3 regions of the Pseudarthrobacter sp. NPDC058362 genome follow, and region 3 is predicted to be linked to each of the others. Evidence: riboswitches for the same ligand, from Rfam matches in the RefSeq annotation. Region 3 holds a riboswitch; each other region holds the start of a gene.

What was found. A riboswitch is a leader RNA that binds a small molecule or an ion and turns the genes downstream of it on or off. The one in region 3 is predicted to bind thiamine pyrophosphate.
Region 1: another riboswitch for thiamine pyrophosphate. It lies ahead of thiO (glycine oxidase ThiO); the one in region 3 lies ahead of thiC (phosphomethylpyrimidine synthase ThiC).
Region 2: another riboswitch for thiamine pyrophosphate. It lies ahead of ACFWIX_RS00215 (ECF transporter S component); the one in region 3 lies ahead of thiC (phosphomethylpyrimidine synthase ThiC).

What each region holds. Positions count from the first base shown of each region.
Region 1 is NZ_JBHXIW010000001.1:844,697-850,019, reverse strand. It holds gene ACFWIX_RS04090 (thiazole synthase) at 1-256, opposite strand, end outside; gene thiS (sulfur carrier protein ThiS) at 261-497, opposite strand; gene thiO (glycine oxidase ThiO) at 494-1,816, opposite strand; TPP riboswitch at 1,809-1,928, opposite strand; gene thiE (thiamine phosphate synthase) at 1,956-2,618, shown strand; gene ACFWIX_RS04070 (RNB domain-containing ribonuclease) at 2,664-4,169, shown strand; gene ACFWIX_RS04065 (DUF302 domain-containing protein) at 4,169-4,585, shown strand; gene ACFWIX_RS04060 (DEAD/DEAH box helicase) at 4,817-5,323, shown strand, end outside.
Region 2 is NZ_JBHXIW010000001.1:47,694-53,016, forward strand. It holds gene ACFWIX_RS00200 (monovalent cation/H+ antiporter complex subunit F) at 1-65, shown strand, start outside; gene mnhG (monovalent cation/H(+) antiporter subunit G) at 55-474, shown strand; gene ACFWIX_RS00210 (DUF4235 domain-containing protein) at 512-775, opposite strand; TPP riboswitch at 913-1,052, shown strand; gene ACFWIX_RS00215 (ECF transporter S component) at 1,119-1,742, shown strand; gene ACFWIX_RS00220 (ABC transporter ATP-binding protein) at 1,742-3,289, shown strand; gene ACFWIX_RS00225 (energy-coupling factor transporter transmembrane component T family protein) at 3,286-4,098, shown strand; gene ACFWIX_RS00230 (UDP-N-acetylglucosamine 1-carboxyvinyltransferase) at 4,216-5,323, shown strand, end outside.
Region 3 is NZ_JBHXIW010000004.1:62,690-68,012, reverse strand. It holds gene rimM (ribosome maturation factor RimM) at 1-60, opposite strand, end outside; gene ACFWIX_RS09975 (RNA-binding protein) at 168-410, opposite strand; gene rpsP (30S ribosomal protein S16) at 412-834, opposite strand; gene ACFWIX_RS09965 (hypothetical protein) at 1,034-1,477, opposite strand; gene ACFWIX_RS09960 (VOC family protein) at 1,589-2,464, opposite strand; gene ACFWIX_RS09955 (amidohydrolase family protein) at 2,529-3,626, opposite strand; TPP riboswitch at 3,705-3,812, shown strand; gene thiC (phosphomethylpyrimidine synthase ThiC) at 3,807-5,323, shown strand, end outside.

The DNA.
Region 1 (5,323 bases), on a different contig from region 3:
CCGTGTTGGGCAGCACCCGGATGCCGTGGTCCACCAGGAGCTGGAACAGCGAGCCGGTCTCCGCAGGGGAATAACGGCGCATCGCAACTGTGGTCAACGCTGTACCGGAGGCGAGCAGCGCAGCGCCGAGCCCGTCCAGGCTGGGCGCTCCCCCGGTCCCCATGATCAGCCGCGAGTGCAGCGGGACTCCGTCGATCACCAAGGTGTCGGCAACGTCGGATTCTGCGCCGGCGGGTGCGTTCGTTATTTGGGTCATGATGTCAGCCTCCCTGGACTGCGGTGACAAGTTCAACGTCGTCGCCCTCGGCGAGCGCCGTGGCGGACCACTGGCTCCGCGGCACCACCTGCGCGTTCTGCGCCACCGCCACGCCAAGCTTCCGCCCGTCCGCGGCCTGGCCGTCTGCTGCCAGCGGCCGGCCGGTGATATCGCTGACCAGCGCAGCAATGGAGGCGCCGTCCGGCACGGCGCGGAGGCTTCCGTTCAGGATGATATTCATGCTCTCTCCTTGGTGTCGTGGCGTGATGCGGCTGCGGAAAACCGGGCAGGGTTGAACGCTGCCCAGCGGGGGTCTTGACTGCCATCCAGCAGGGCGCGGCAAATAGCCGCGGCAGCGGGTGCCAGCAGCACGCCGTGGCGGAAGAAGCCGGTGGCGACGATGACCCCGGGGACGTGTCCCACTGCGCCGTCAGGCAGCGGGACCCGGCCCAGCAGTGGCGCATTGTCCGGGGTTCCGGGACGGGCCCGCACTGTGCATTCGAGCAATTCCAGTTCGGCGACGGCGGGTACCAGCGCCTGGGCGTCCCGGAGGAGCTGGTAGACCCCGCCGGCGGACACCGCACCGTCGGACGCGGCGTCCTGACCTGCACCGGATTCCAAGCGAGCCGTTCCGCCCAGGGCGTCCTCGCGCTGGGTGGCGCCGATCACCACGGTTCCGTCCTGCCGGGGCACCAGGTAGACGGGCACGCCATGGACCAGGCCCCGGACCGTGGCGGTCACCAGCGGGCGAAGGTGTTCCGGCACGGCGAGCCGCAGGATGTCGCCGTGCACGGGACGCAGCGGCAGGGCCAGCCCGGCTGGCAGTCCGCCGAGCGCTCCTGCGTAGAGGCCATTGGCCACCACGGTCTCCCCCGCGAAGACCTTTCCGCCGCCTTTCAGCAGGGCTCCGGCCACGCCGTCGTCCTTCCAAAGCAGTTCAGCGGCCCGGGCCGGGACCGCGTAACCGTCGACGGCGCCCGCCACCCGGGTGCCGGCCCCGCCGTCGCCGTCTGTATGCCGGGAGAGCGCCAGCCGGAGGCAGGCCACCAGCTGCCGCGGATCCACCTGGTGGTCGGCAGGGGTGTCCAGGGCGCAGGCGATCGCCGGGCTCAGGAGCGGCTCCCGGCGGCGGGCCTCCCGGACCGTGAGGGGCTCCACGTCGAGGCCGTTGGCCTTTTGCACGGCCCGAAGGTCCAACAGCGCCCGCCGGTCCGCAGCGTCCACGCCGACGGCGAGGGTCGGCGTCGTGAGGTATCCGGGGTCCATGCCCGCGGCGGTGGCGAGGGCGGCCGCGAAACCCGGCCACCGGGAGGAGGATTCCAGCATCAACTCCAGGAGGCCTTCCTCCTGGTAGTGAAGCTCGCTGACGGGGGCGAGCATCCCGGCCGCCGCCCAGCTGGCGCCGGTGCCGGGGGCGTCATCGACCAGCACCACGGACCGGCCGGACCGGCGGGCCTCCCAGGCAATGCTGTGGCCGACCACCCCGCCGCCGATAACGGCGACGTCGGCACGCACCACGCCATCCGCGGCAGCGCCGGACCCAACGGTGGGGTTGCCCATATGGTTCCTTCCCTACGCCGGTATTAACCGGATCAGGTCAAGCGGTCGGCTCTGACGCCCTCTCAGCCCGGCGCTTTTATGACAGCCGCCGCAGGCTCCCGCAGTACGAGGCCAGTTTAGAGGAACTAGGCTTGCAGCCATGAATGTGTCCCCCGCTGCCGCCTTGGCGTCCGCCCGCCTGTACCTCTGCACCGATGCCCGACGCGGCCAGGGCGATTTTGCCCGTTTTGTCGATGAGGCCTTCGCCGGCGGCGTGGACATCATCCAGCTCCGGGACAAAACCATCGAGGCCTCCGAGGAGCTCGAGCTGCTCGACGTGCTGCGCGAAGCTGCCGAACGCCACGGCCGGCTGTGGGCCGTCAACGACCGCGCGGACATCGCTTCCCTTTCCGGGGCGCCAGTGTTCCACGTCGGCCAGAAGGACCTCCCCCTCAAGGCCGCGCGCAGCTTCCTGGGCGGCGCGGCGATCGGGCAGTCCACGCACGCGCCGGAGCAGGTGGATGCAGCGGTGGCCGCTGCCTCGGGACCGGCCGGGCTGGACTACTTCTGCGTGGGTCCGCTGTGGGCGACGCCCACGAAACCCGGCCGGGCCGCCGTCGGCCTCGACCTGGTCAGGCACGCCGCGGCCGCCGCGCCGGCCGGCCTGCCCTGGTTTGCCATCGGCGGAATCGACCACGGCAACGTGGACAAGGTGGTCGCTGCAGGGGCCCGCCGGATCGTGGTGGTCCGCGCCATCACGGAGGCGCCGGACCCGGCCGCGGCTGCAGCCTCGCTGCTCGCGGCGCTGGACGCCGCGCGCTAGCCCCGCTGTTCCTCGTTCCGGTGGTTTCGGGCTAGGCTGATTTTCGTGTCGCATCATCGGTTGGCCCCCAATGTCCACGAGCACAAAAACGCGCTCGAGGAGGCCTTGAGCGCGCTGCGCACCGAGCTGGAACTGCCCGCCGGCTTCCCAACGGAAGTCCTCGCGGACGCCGAAGCGGCCGTGGCCTCATTGGACATGCCCGACTACGACCTGACGGACGTCGCATTCATCACTATTGACCCGGAATCCTCCACGGACCTGGACCAGGCCCTGTTCATTGAGCCTGCCGAGGACGGCTACCGGGTGCTGTACGCCATCGCCGACGTTCCCGCTTTTGTCCGGCCGGGAGGGCCGCTGGATGCCGAAACACGGCGCCGGGGGCAAACTTTCTACGCCCCGGACGGCCGGATCCCGCTGCACCCGGAGGTCATCAGCGAAGGTGCCGGCAGCCTGCTGCCGGACCAGGACTGCCCGGCGTTCGTCTGGGACTTCCAGCTGGACAACGCCGCGGAAGTGACTGCCGTGACCGTGCGCCGGGCGCGCGTCCGCAGCCGTGACAAGCTCAGCTACAAGGGCGCCCAGAAGGAGCTCGACGCCGGCACGGCGCCGCCGGTCCTCCAGCTGCTCAAGGAGGTAGGGCTCAAGCGCGTGGCACTGGAGCGCGAGCGGGGCGGCGCCAGCCTGAACATGCCGGACCAGGAGATCGTCCAGCTCCCCGACGGCGGCTACCGGATTGCCGCCGCCCCGCAGCTTCCCGTGGAGGACTGGAACGCACAGATTTCCCTCATGACCGGGATGGCCGCCGCCCGCCTCATGCTGGACGGCAAGGTGGGTATCCTGCGCACCATGCCCGAGCCCGACAGCCGATCCCTGGACCACTTCCGGCTCCAGACCGAAGTTCTGGGAAAGCCCTGGAACGGAAAGATCAGCTACGGCGAATACCTCCGCACCCTGGACCCCACGGAGCCGCGCCAGCTTGCCATCCTGCACTCCGCCGGAATGCTGTTCCGCGGCGCCGCCTACACCGCCTTCGACGGCACTGTCCCCGGGGATGCGGTCCAGTCGGCCATCGGTGCGTCCTACGCCCACACCACGGCTCCACTGCGCCGGCTTGTGGACCGTTTCGTCCTGGTGATCTGCGAGTCGCTATGCAGCGGCGGCGGAGTCCCCGACTGGGCCCGTGCGGCCCTGCCGCTGCTGCCCGGGATTATGGCCGGTTCGGATCAACTGGCAAACCGCATGGAGCGCATGGCGCTGGACACCGTGGAAGCTGCGCTGCTGGTCAACCACGTGGGGCAGGAGTTCGACGCGATTGTCATTTCCGGCTCCCGGCCGTCCAAGGACAATGGCGGGCCGTCCAACGGCAAGAACGGCAACGGGAACGGCGCCTCCGGCATCATCCAGATCGCGGAGCCTGCGGTGACCGCCCGCTGTGCCGGCGAACTCGAATCGGGCACCAAGGTACGGGTGCGCCTGGTGTCCTCGGACATCGCCGCGCGCCAGGTTCATTTCGAACTCGTCAGTCAGCAGCCCACCACCAAGGAGTCATGATGAGCTACACCAACAGCGTCACCGTCCCGCTCGCCTGGGAAGAGTCCGTCCAGGCCACCAGGGATGCGCTGGCCAACCAGGGTTTTGGAATCCTGACGGAGATCAACGTCCGGTCCACCTTCGAGGCAAAACTCGGCCCGGAAGCGGCGGAGGCTGTGGGCGACTACATCATTCTTGGTGCGTGCAATCCGTCGCTGGCCAGCCGCGCCCTGGCGGCCGAGCCCGAAATGGGCGCGCTCCTGCCCTGCAACGTAGTGGTCCGACGCGGCAAGGAGGCGGACGCCACCACGGTGGAGGCAATCGACCCACAAACCATGGTGCAGCTCAGCGGTGCCCCTGCGGTCCGGGAGGTAGCGGACGACGCCGATGCGCGCCTGCGCGCGGCCCTCGCCGAGATCGCGGGCATTTACGGCTAGACTGGTGCCTGTAGAAATGGATGCCCGGTCGTTGATTTCCTTTTATTGAAACCAACAAGCCCGCCCCTACGCGATCTTGAGAAACACCCGCCGGTCCCCAGTGCCGGCATTAGATAGCCCGCGATCGGCTTCCACTGGAATTGCTTGTGCGCCTGAGCGTGCTCCGGCCCCGCCACCGGCGGAACCGTTGAGCAGGCAGCGCCATTGCCCAAATGAATAAGGAAACTCCACGTGAGTGAATTGCACACCCACCAGCTTTTGACGGACGAGTCCGGCACCGAAACCATCGAGCCGGAAGAGACCATCATCTCGGACGAGAAGCCGCACGAGATCGAGGAAAAGTCGTTCGCCGACTTCAACGTCCGCGAAGACATCGTCGCATCCCTGGCAGCAGCCGGGATCACCCACCCCTTCCCCATCCAGGCCATGACCCTGCCCGTGGCGCTCTCCGGCCACGACATCATCGGCCAGGCCAAGACCGGCACCGGTAAAACCCTCGGTTTTGGCATCCCAGCCCTGCAGCGCGTAGTTGGCCAGGACGATCCCGGCTACGACAAGCTGGCCGTCCCGGGCGCGCCCCAGGCCCTGGTCATCGTGCCCACGCGCGAACTTGCCGTCCAGGTGGCCAACGACTTGCAGACCGCCTCCAGCAAGCGCAATGCCCGCATCGCCACCATTTACGGTGGCCGCGCCTATGAGCCCCAAGTGGAAGCCCTGAAGAACGGCGTTGAGGTCGTG
Region 2 (5,323 bases), on a different contig from region 3:
TCGTCGGCTCCGTGACCGTGGCGCGCTTCGTTGCGGACAGAAGGGAGCAGCCGCATGAATCCTGAATTGCTGACGGGCTACCGGGCGGTGGGCGAGACTGTCGCCGGCGTTGATGCTTGGGTGGACGCCGTTTCTGCGGTGTTCATGGTGGTCGGCGCTGCCCTGTCGCTGGGCGCCGCCATAGGCCTGCTGCGGTTTCCGGACCTGCTGAGCCGGATGCACGCCGCCACGAAGCCGCAGGTGCTGGGACTGTTCCTGCTGCTGGCGGCGATCGGGCTGCAGCTGCGCACCTGGTGGGTGTGGCCCGTGCTGCTGGTGGCCTGGATCTTCCAGTTACTGACGGTGCCGGTCTCCGCGCACATGGTGGGCCGGGCCGGTTACCGGACCAAGCACCTGCACCGGGAACTGCTGACCTCGGACGAGCTCGAAGCCGTGGTGCAGAAAGCCGCCGGCAACCCGCCTCCCGAGGAATGAGTGAGGCGGGTTGCCGGCGGCAGATTGAAGCGCGGGGCTAAACGATGTCCTGGCTCTTGGCGAAGCGGGTGATGGCGCGCTGGGTGCCGCGGTTCGCCAGGACCTGGATGACGGTGCTCACCGATGCGGAGATCAGGGCGAACGTCAGGGCCGAGTGCAGGCTGGTGGGCACATCCTCGTCCTTGCCGGTGGGAGGCTTCCGGCCTGTGGTCTTCTCCCAGACGGTGTTGACCACCTTGGTGCCGACGAAGCCTGCCACCAGCGAGATGCCGGTGCCGAGCAGCTTAATGAAAAGGTTCATTCCTTGTACTCCTTGCGGGCAGAAAACGGACTGACCCCAGCCTAACGGCCCGGCGCCGTAATTTTCCCCGCCGCCATTGGCCGCTGCGGTGTAAACTGAACCAGCCCTCAGGGGCCGCATCATTCGAAAACACATCATTCAAACGACAGGGGAGCGCCGCCGTCGGGCATCACTGGCTCAGCCAGGAACCCGTCCGGGCGCTGAGAGTGCGGGAAGCCGCAGACCCTCGAACCTGATCCGGTTAGTACCGGCGTAAGGGAGTCGAGTTCTCGAAGTGCCCGGCAACACCGTCCAACGCGGTTGCCGGGAGCACTTTCCCCTCCTGTTACCCAGGAGGATCACCATGGCAACTGCAGCAATCAAGAAGACCCCCGGCAAGTCCTGGCGCGTCGTGGACATCGTGGTGGCGGCGCTGATCGCCATCGCCGGCGGCGTCATTTTCTGGGCCTGGTCCCAGGGCGCGCTGGCAGTGTCCGGCCCGATGAACGCCGTCTACCCGCCCCTGACCGGCCTGATCGCCGGCGGCTGGATGATTCCGGCCGTCCTGGGCATGCTCATCATCCGCAAGCCCGGCGCGGCGCTGTTCTGCGAGACGGTCGCAGCCACGGGCGAGCTGCTGATGGGGTCGCAGTACGGCACGTCGGTGCTGTTCTCCGGGTTCGTCCAGGGCCTCGGCGCAGAGATCATCTTCGCGATCTTCGTCTACAGGAAATTCAACCTGCCGGTGGCACTGATCGCGGGCGCCGCTGCCGGCCTGTTCTGCGGGCTGAACGATTCGTTCTCCCCGTGGGGCTGGAACATCGCCTATTCCGCCGGCGACAAGTTCGCGTACATCCTGTTCACCAGCATCTCCGGTGCGATCATCGCCGGTGCGCTGTCCTGGATCGCCACGCGCGGCCTCGCCCGGACCGGCGTCCTGAGCCCCTTCGCCTCCCGCAAGGCGGCCACGGAGCCCGTCTTCTCCTGATGTCGGAACCTTCCGGCAGCGCCTCCGCCGTCCGCCCCGCCGCGGTGGCCGCCCGCGGCTGGGGCTGGCGGCACGCCGGGCGCACCAAGCCGGCCGTCCAGGGCCTTGACCTGGACATCGAGCCGGGGGAGCGTGTGCTCCTGCTCGGCCCGTCGGGTGCCGGCAAGTCCACGCTGCTCCACGCCCTCGCCGGGGTGCTGGGGGACGCGGAAGACGACGGCGAGGCCGGCGACGCTGACGAGTCCGGTTCCCTTCTGGTCGATGGAGCTTCCCCCCGAGGCCGGCGCGGCCGCGCCGGACTGATGCAGCAGGACCCGGAGACGCAGGTGGTTCTTTCGCGCCTTGGTGACGATGTCGCCTTCGGCGCCGAGAACCTGGCCGTTCCCCGTGACGCCATCTGGGCGCGCGTGCACGAGGCGCTGGCCGACGTCGGACTTTCCCACCTGCCGCTGCACCACCCCACGTCTGCGCTGTCCGGAGGGCAAAAACAGCGGCTCGCGCTGGCGGGCATCCTGGCGATGCGCCCAGGGCTGGTCCTGCTGGACGAGCCCACCGCCAACCTGGACCCGGCTGGCGTGCTGGAGGTCCGGGACGCCGTGGGCCGCTGCCTGGACAAGACCGGCGCCACGCTGGTGGTGGTGGAGCACCGTGTCTCCGTCTGGAAGGACCTGGTGGACCGGATCGTGGTCCTGCAGCCGGGGTCCGCTGCGGACCCCGCTGTGCTGCTGGACGGGCCGCCGGACCGGGTGCTCACCGAGGCCAGGGCGATGCTCATGGCCGCCGGCGTATGGGTGCCCGGCCACGTGCCGGCCACGCGCGCACGTGTGGCCATGCCCTCACCGGGCTCCGGCGACCTCCTGCTCGCGGCCGAAAAGCTGGGCGTCTCCAGGGAACGCGCGCGCCGCAAGGGATTCGGCAAGATCCCGCCGGTCCCGGTCCAGCGCGATGTCACGGCGCAGGTGCGGGCTGGCCAGGCCCTGGCCATCACGGGGCCCAACGGGGCGGGGAAGTCCACGTTCGCGCTGACCCTCGCCGGGCTATTGGCGCCTGTGGAAGGCAAGGTTTCCGCCACCGTTGAACTGAGCCGCGGCGCGGGAATCGACCCGTACCAGTGGAAGGCGGAGCAGCTGATCGAACGGATCGGCACTGTGTTCCAGGAGCCCGAGCATCAGTTTGTCACCGGGACAGTGCGGGACGAACTGCTGTTCGGTCCGCGGCACCTCGGGCACGGCGAAGAACGGGTTGACGAACTGCTCGAGCGGCTGCGGCTGACGGCCCTGGTGGACGCGAACCCCTACACACTCTCCGGAGGCGAGAAGCGGCGGCTCTCTGTGGCAACGGTCCTGGCCGCGAGCCCGCAGGTGCTGGTCCTCGACGAACCGACGTTCGGGCAGGACGCCACCACGTGGGCAGAACTTGCGTCCTTCCTGTCCGAGCTCCTGGACCAGGGCACTTCCGTCGTGGCAGTAACCCACGACGCCGAATTCACCGCCGCGCTCGCCGGTGCCGAGCTGCATATGGCAGCGCCGGAACGGGTGGCATCGTGACGGGGGCAGCGCGGCAGGAACTGAACCTGCGCGGCAACCAGGCGCTGCTCACCCGTGCCAACCCCCTGAGCAAGTTCGCGGCGGTCTTCCTCATGACACTGGTGCTGGCGCTGTCCATCGACTGGGTTTCAGCCTCCGTGGCGCTGGTGTTCGAAGTCCTCCTGTTTCCGCTGGCAGGGCTGACCTTCGTGCTGCTGTGGCAGCGCGGGTGGCCGCTGATCCTCGCCGCGGCGGTGGGGGGCTGGAGCACCTCCATCCTGGCGCCGGACAGTGGAAGGACGCTGATCGACGTCGGGCTGTGGACCATGAGTGAAGGGTCCTTGGAACTGGGCGCCGGGTTCATGCTTCGGGGGCTGGCGATCGCGCTGCCCGCGGTGCTCCTCATGAGCTGCACCGACCCGACGGACCTCGCGGACGCACTGGCACAGAAGGCGCGCCTGCCGCACCGGTTTGTGCTGGGAACCCTTGCCGCCATGCGGCTGGTGGGCCTGCTGGCGGAGGAATGGCAGACCATCGGCATGGCGAGGCGGGCACGCGGCGTCGGCTCGCGGGGAAATATGCTGCAGAGGGCCAAAGCCACCCTCGGGCAGAGCTTCGGGCTGCTGGTCCAGGCGATCCGGCGTGCGTCGCGGCTGGCCGTGACCATGGAGGCGCGCGGGTTCGGCGGCGGGCCGCGGACCTGGGCACGGGAGTCCACGTACAGCCGGCTGGATCTCTGGGTGTTTGTGGGTGGCGCGCTGATTGCGGGGCTGTCGGCGGCCGCCGCCATCTCCGCCGGGACCTGGAACATGGTGTGGCTGGAGAACTGAGACTCTGCCCTTGGCTGCTTTGCGAATATCGCACGTGCCGGGTAACTGGCTACGGGGATCGGCGCGCAGGTGGATCTGAAGCCGCCGTCGTAACTCATCGATGATATATTTGGTGGTATGACGCAGGAAACTACCGAACACGTAGCCGCCATGCTCAGGAACGCCCGCGGCGAAAAGGGCTGGACGCAAGGACAGCTGGCGGCCGAGCTCGGAACCAGCCAGAGCGCCGTGGCCCGGATGGAGCAGGGCAAGCAGAACCTGAGCCTGAAGATGATCCAGCGGCTCGAAACCATCTTTGAACGCAGCATTGTGAACGTGGGCAAGCCGCGGATGACCCACCTCCGCGTGGAGGGTGGCCGCACGCTCTCCGGTGCCGTGGACGTCAACAGCAGCAAGAACGCCGGCGTGGCACTGTTGTGTGCGAGCCTCATGAACCGCGGGACCACCGTCCTCCGACGCCTGGCGCGCATCGAGGAAGTGAACCGGATTGTCGAGGTGCTGGTGAGCATCGGCGTCGAATGTACCTGGCTCAACGACACCGACCTGCGCCTGCGCCGCCCGGCCGCGCTGGACCTGGCCGGCATGGATATCGATGCCGCCCGCCGCACCCGCAGCGTCATCATGCTGCTGGGGCCGCTGCTGGACGAGACAGCCGAATACCGCCTGCCGTACGCCGGTGGCTGCGACCTGGGTACCCGCACCGTCGAGCCGCACATGCAGGCGCTGCGCCAGTTCGGCCTGTCCGTGGAGGCCTCTGCCGGTTTTTACACTGTCCAGGCACCGCCGGCGGATGCCCGCGAACGGTCCTTCGTGCTGACCGAGCGCGGCGACACCGTGACCGAAAACGCCATCATGGCCGCCGCGCACCGCGAGGGCACTACCGTTATCCGCAACGCAAGTCCTAATTACATGGTCCAGGACCTGTGCTTCTACCTGCAGATGCTGGGCGTGGCCATTGAGGGCGTGGGAACCACCACGCTTCGGATCACCGGCCGCCCTCGGATTGAGGCCGACGTCGAATACTTCCCCTCCGAAGACCCGATTGAGGCGATGAGCCTGATCACCGCCGGGATCGTGACCAATTCCGAGGTGACCGTGCGCCGTGTGCCGATTGAGTTCATGGAGATCGAGCTGGCCACGCTGGAGCAGATGGGCCAGCAGCTGGAAATCTCGGGTGAATACATGGCCCGGAACGGCCGCACCCGCCTGGTGGACGTCACCACCA
Region 3 (5,323 bases):
GACCGTGACTTCTCCGCGGATGCCGTGGGGTTTGCCGATTCGCGCCACCTGAAGCTTCATCTGTTCCTCTGTTTTGTTCGCTCTGTGGGTGTTGGTTGGGTAAAAGCACTCCGGCCCCTCCACCGTGCGGTGGAGGGGCCGGAGCAAAAACTGGTGTTGCCGAGCGCTCAGCGGCGGCGGTCGGTGTCGACGACGTCGACCCTTACCGGTTCGCCGCCGGCCAGTGCTGCCACGACAGTGCGCAGTGCGCGTGCCGTCCGGCCCTGGCGGCCGATCACCCGTCCCAGGTCATCCTGGTGAACGCGAACCTCGAGGGTATCCCCGCGGCGGTTGTTCTTAGAATTGACCTTGACGTCATCCGGGGAATCGACGATTCCGCGGACCAGGTGCTCCAGCGCTTCTGCCAGCAATCTACTCAGCCTCGGTGGTCTCTGCTTCAGCGTCGGCCGGGGCTTCGGCTGCGTCAGCCTTGGAGGCCTTCTTGGTGATTGCTTCCGGAATGATCACGGAACCCTTTTCCGGGGCAACGAAAGCTTCCTTCGGAGCCTTGGTCTTCAGGGTGCCTTCCTGGCCCGGGAGGCCCTTGAACTTCTGCCAGTCACCGGTGATCTTCAGGATCGCGGCAACCTGCTCGGACGGCTGGGCACCGACGGACAGCCAGTACTGCGCACGCTCGGAGTCGACCTCGATGTATGAGGGCTCTTCGGTGGGGTGGTACTTGCCGATTTCCTCGATGGCGCGGCCGTCACGCTTGGTGCGTGAGTCTGCAACGACGATGCGGTAGTACGGGGCGCGCATTTTACCAAAGCGCTTAAGGCGAATCTTTACGGCCACTTTTGTGGTCACTCCTGTTTCAGAAAAGGGGTTGAACCCGGCGTTCTGCACCCGTGGGGCGGGCCATACTTGCGGGCTCGAAGGACAGGATCCAGACGCGGAGAGAGGGGCCACGCAGATCGAGTACCTGTCCATTGTGCCAGATCAGCGCATGGATTTCGACTTGGCATCCGCCCGGCACGCCGGGCCCGGGCGGCGCTTAGGCCGACCAGACGTACAAGGAGGTGCGGTCGCCCTCGTCCACGCTGCCGGCCAGTCGGGCCACCTGCTCAACGTAGGTCCGCGACTGGGCTGCACCGAACGGCATGTCATCCTGCCCGGCCCATTCCGCTGCGACATCGTCCAGCACGTTTCCCTCGCCTTCGGTTTCGTAGGTGAGGAGGTCGGCCAGGGCCCTGACCATGGCCGGTGGAACGGCCAGGAGCGAGTCGCTGGCCACGTCCACCATGGTCAGCTCATAGTCGGCTCCGCCTGCGTGCACCGCCTTGCCGGCGAGGTCACCCAGCTGCTCGACCTCGAAGTCGCTGATGTCCGGGATCCGCACCGCCTGGCCGCCGGCGGCGGCGGGACTGCCGCTGTCCAGCTGGCCGGCCCGCTTCAGGGCGGCGTCGTGCGTGGCGACAAAAATCTCGGTGAAGCCCATGGGAGTTACCCTCGTTCCGTCGTCGGTACGGCGCGGATAGCGGCGCCTTGCGCCTCCGCCGCTCCGGCAGGTGGCCGGGTATTTCTCAGCCTAGTACAGCGCAGGGCCGGATCAGCGCACGGCAACCCGAAGCCGGTTCCGCCAGGGATCCTCGAAGCGCAGCTCCGCTCCGGTGTGGTGCGACGGCACCCCCGCGACCTTGAGCCGGTCGGCCAGCGCGCCGACGTCGTCTGTTGACGGCACTTCGATGAGCACCTCGCCGAGCCCCAGCGTGTCCTTGCGCGGGCCGGCGCCGCGGCTGTTCCAGACGTTCATGGCCATATGGTGGTGGTAGCGGCCGGCGGAGACGAAGAGCGCCTGGCCGTGCCAGCCGGCCGTCTTCTCGAAGCCGAGGGTACCGACGTAGAAGTCCCGCGCCGTCTGCACGTCACCCACTTGGAGGTGGACGTGGCCCACGCCGGCTCCCGTTCCGCGCTGCCCCTCAAGGGATTCTTCGGTGAGGTACTGCTCGAGGTAGCGCTGGGGCGTCAGGGCCAGGCTGTCCATCACCACGTCCGTGCCGTTCCAGGACCAGTTGCTGCGGGGGCGATCCCAATATAGTTCAATGCCGTTGCCCTCGGGATCGCTGAAGTAGAAGGCCTCGCTGACCAGGTGGTCGGCGCTGCCCGTGAACAGGCCCGGGTCGAACTGGGCAGCCGTGGCCACCGTAGCGGCGAGGGCCTGCTGCGTTTCGAAGAGAAGTGCCGTGTGGAACAGGCCGGCCTCTCCCCGGCCCGGCAGGTGCAAACCGGGCGCCGGAGCCAGGTGGACCAGCGGCCTGCCCAGCCGGCCCAGGTAGACGCCGCCGTCCTGCTCGGCCACGACGTCCAGGCCCAGCGCCTTTTGGTAGTAGTGCGTCATGAGCTTCATGTCGCCCACCTTGAGCATCACCGTGCCCATGCCGAGCCCGGAGGGAAGAAGGTCCTGTTTTTCGGTCTCTGCGGTCATTGGAACGCCCCTACTCGTGCGGCCGCCCGGGTGGTGGCCCTGTCATGTCAAATGACTTGAAGCTTCAATTTATTCCTTGTTCATAAACTATGCGGCCGGCCAGCACCACCTGCTGCAGATGGCGGATTGCTTCCGGCCGGGTCCGCGGATCTGCGCTGCACACCACCACGTCTGCCCGCGCGCCTTCGGAAATGCCGTCCGCTCCCAGCCACTCGCGCGCGCCCCAGCAGGCGGCGTCGAGCGCCGCAGCTGCCGGCAGGCCCGCGGCATGGAGCGCCAGGATCTCGTCCGCAATGCGGCCGTGCCGGATGACGCTCCCGGCGTCGGTGCCCGCGAAAACCCGCACGCCGGCGTCGAACGCCTCCGCCACCCGCTCCGCGCGGCGCTCCCAGAGCGCCAGCATATGGGCCGCGTAGCGCGGGAATTTCGGCTGCGCCTGCGCGGCAATGTCCGGAAAAGTGGCGATATTGATCAGAGTGGGCACAATCGGCACGCGCTGCTCGGCGAAGCGGGACAGGTGCCGCGGCAGGAGGCCGGTGGCGTGTTCAATGCAGTCGATGCCGCCGTCCAGCATCTGGTCAAGGGTCTCCTCGGCGAAACAGTGGGCGGTGACACGGGCGCCTTCGTCGTGCGCCGCCCGGATGGCATCGCGGACGACGGCGGAAGGAAAGGAGGGTGCCAGGTCGCCAGCGCCCCGGTCGATCCAGTCGCCAACGAGCTTCACCCAGCCGTCGCCGTCGCGCGCCTGTTTCCGGACCATTTCGACGAGCCCGTCCGGTTCGACTTCGTGGGCGAACCCCCGGAGGTAGCGCCGGGTGCGCGCGACGTGCCGCCCGGCGCGGATCAGTACCGGAAACTCTCCGCCGCCCTGCATCCAGCGCGTGTCCGCCGGGGAACCGGCGTCCCGGATCAGCAGCGTGCCGGCAGCCAGGTCCGCCCGCGCCTGTGCTGCGGCGGTGGCGGCGTCCACGGGACCCTGCGGCCCCAGGCCGATATGGCAATGTGCGTCAACAAACCCCGGCAGCACCCAGCCGGGCAGGACCCGGTCCGGCACCCGCTCAGGCTTCCGGAAGGTCAGGCGCCCGTCCACGGACCACAGCCCGCGCACTTCCCGGTCCGGGCCTGTGAGCGCCGGTCCGCTGAAATGGATAACCTCCGGCATGGAACTCCTCTCGTCCTGCCCGGTCAGGCTAGCACCGTGAATGTGACGCCGCTCCCCCGGTGCCTGTGGTAGCTTCTTCCCTGACCACACGGGTGCCCCTGCAGGGGCTGAGATCGGGCTGACGCAGCCTGCGACCGTCGAACCTGTCCGGGTAATGCCGGCGAAGGAAGTGAGTATTCCTTGAGTACACCAGAAACACAGCTGAACCCTGCCCTCGATGCGTCTGCGGAGCCTGTCACGCAGTCCCTGAAGTCCCATTCGCTCGCCTTCCTCGAAGACAGCGAATCAGGCCTCCGGGTTCCTGTCACCGAGATTTCCCTGGCGAACTCCCCCAACGGCGAGCCCAACCCGCCATTCCGTGCATACCGGACCGCCGGTCCGGGAAGTGACCCGGTCCGGGGCCTGCGGCCCTTCCGCACCGAGTGGATCGAAGCGCGCGGGGACACGGAAGCATACAGCGGACGGGAGCGGAACCTGCTCGACGACGGCCGGTCGGCTGTCCGCCGCGGCGCAGCCTCCGCGGAGTGGAAGGGCGCGCAGCCGGTGCCCCGCCGCGCCGTCGACGGCAAGACAGTCACCCAGATGCACTACGCCAGGCAGGGCATCATCACGCCCGAGATGCGCTTCGTGGCGCTGCGGGAAAACTGCGATGTGGAACTGGTCCGCAGCGAGGTTGCCGCGGGCCGGGCCATCATCCCCAACAACATCAACCACCCGGAATCGGAACCGATGATCATCGGCAAGGCATTCCTGGTGAAGATCAACGCCAACATCGGCAACTCCGCTGTCACCAGTTCCATCGCCGAGGAAGTAGACAAACTGCAGTGGGCCACCCAGTGGGGCGCGGATACAGTCATGGACCTCTCAACCGGCGACGACATCCACACCACGCGCGAGTGGATCATCCGCAACTCCCCCGTGCCGATCGGCACCGTCCCCATCTACCAGGCCCTGGAGAAGGTCAACGGCGAAGCAAACGCCCTGACGTGGGAGATCTTCCGTGACACGGTGATTGAGCAGTGCGAACAGGGCGTGGACTATATGACTGTCCACGCCGGCGTGCTCCTGCGCTATGTTCCGCTCACTGCCAACCGGGTCACCGGCATCGTGTCCCGCGGCGGCTCCATCATGGCGGGCTGGTGCCTGGCGCACCACCAGGAAAATTTCCTGTACACGCACTTCGACGAACTCTGCGAAATCTTCGCCAAGTACGACGTCGCGTTCTCGCTCGGCGACGGGCTGCGGCCGGGCGCCACGGCGGACGCCAATGACGCCGCCCAGTTCGCCGAGCTGGACACCCTGGCCGAGCTCACCCAGCGCGCCTGGGAGTACGACGTCCAGGTCATGGTTGAAGGTCCGGGCCACGTCCCGTTCCACCTGGTCCGTGAAAACGTCGAACGGCAGCAGGAGCTGTGCAAGGGCGCCCCGTTCTATACCCTGGGGCCGCTGGTCACCGACGTTGCCCCCGGCTACGACCACATCACTTCGGCCATCGGCGCCACGGAGATTGCCCGCTACGGCACGGCGATGCTCTGCTACGTGACTCCCAAGGAGCACCTGGGCCTGCCCAACAAGGACGACGTCAAGACCGGCGTGATCACCTACAAGATCGCGGCACACGCGGCGGACCTGGCAAAGGGCCACCCCGGCGCGCACGAACGCGACGACGCCCTGTCCAAGGCAAGGTTCGAGTTCCG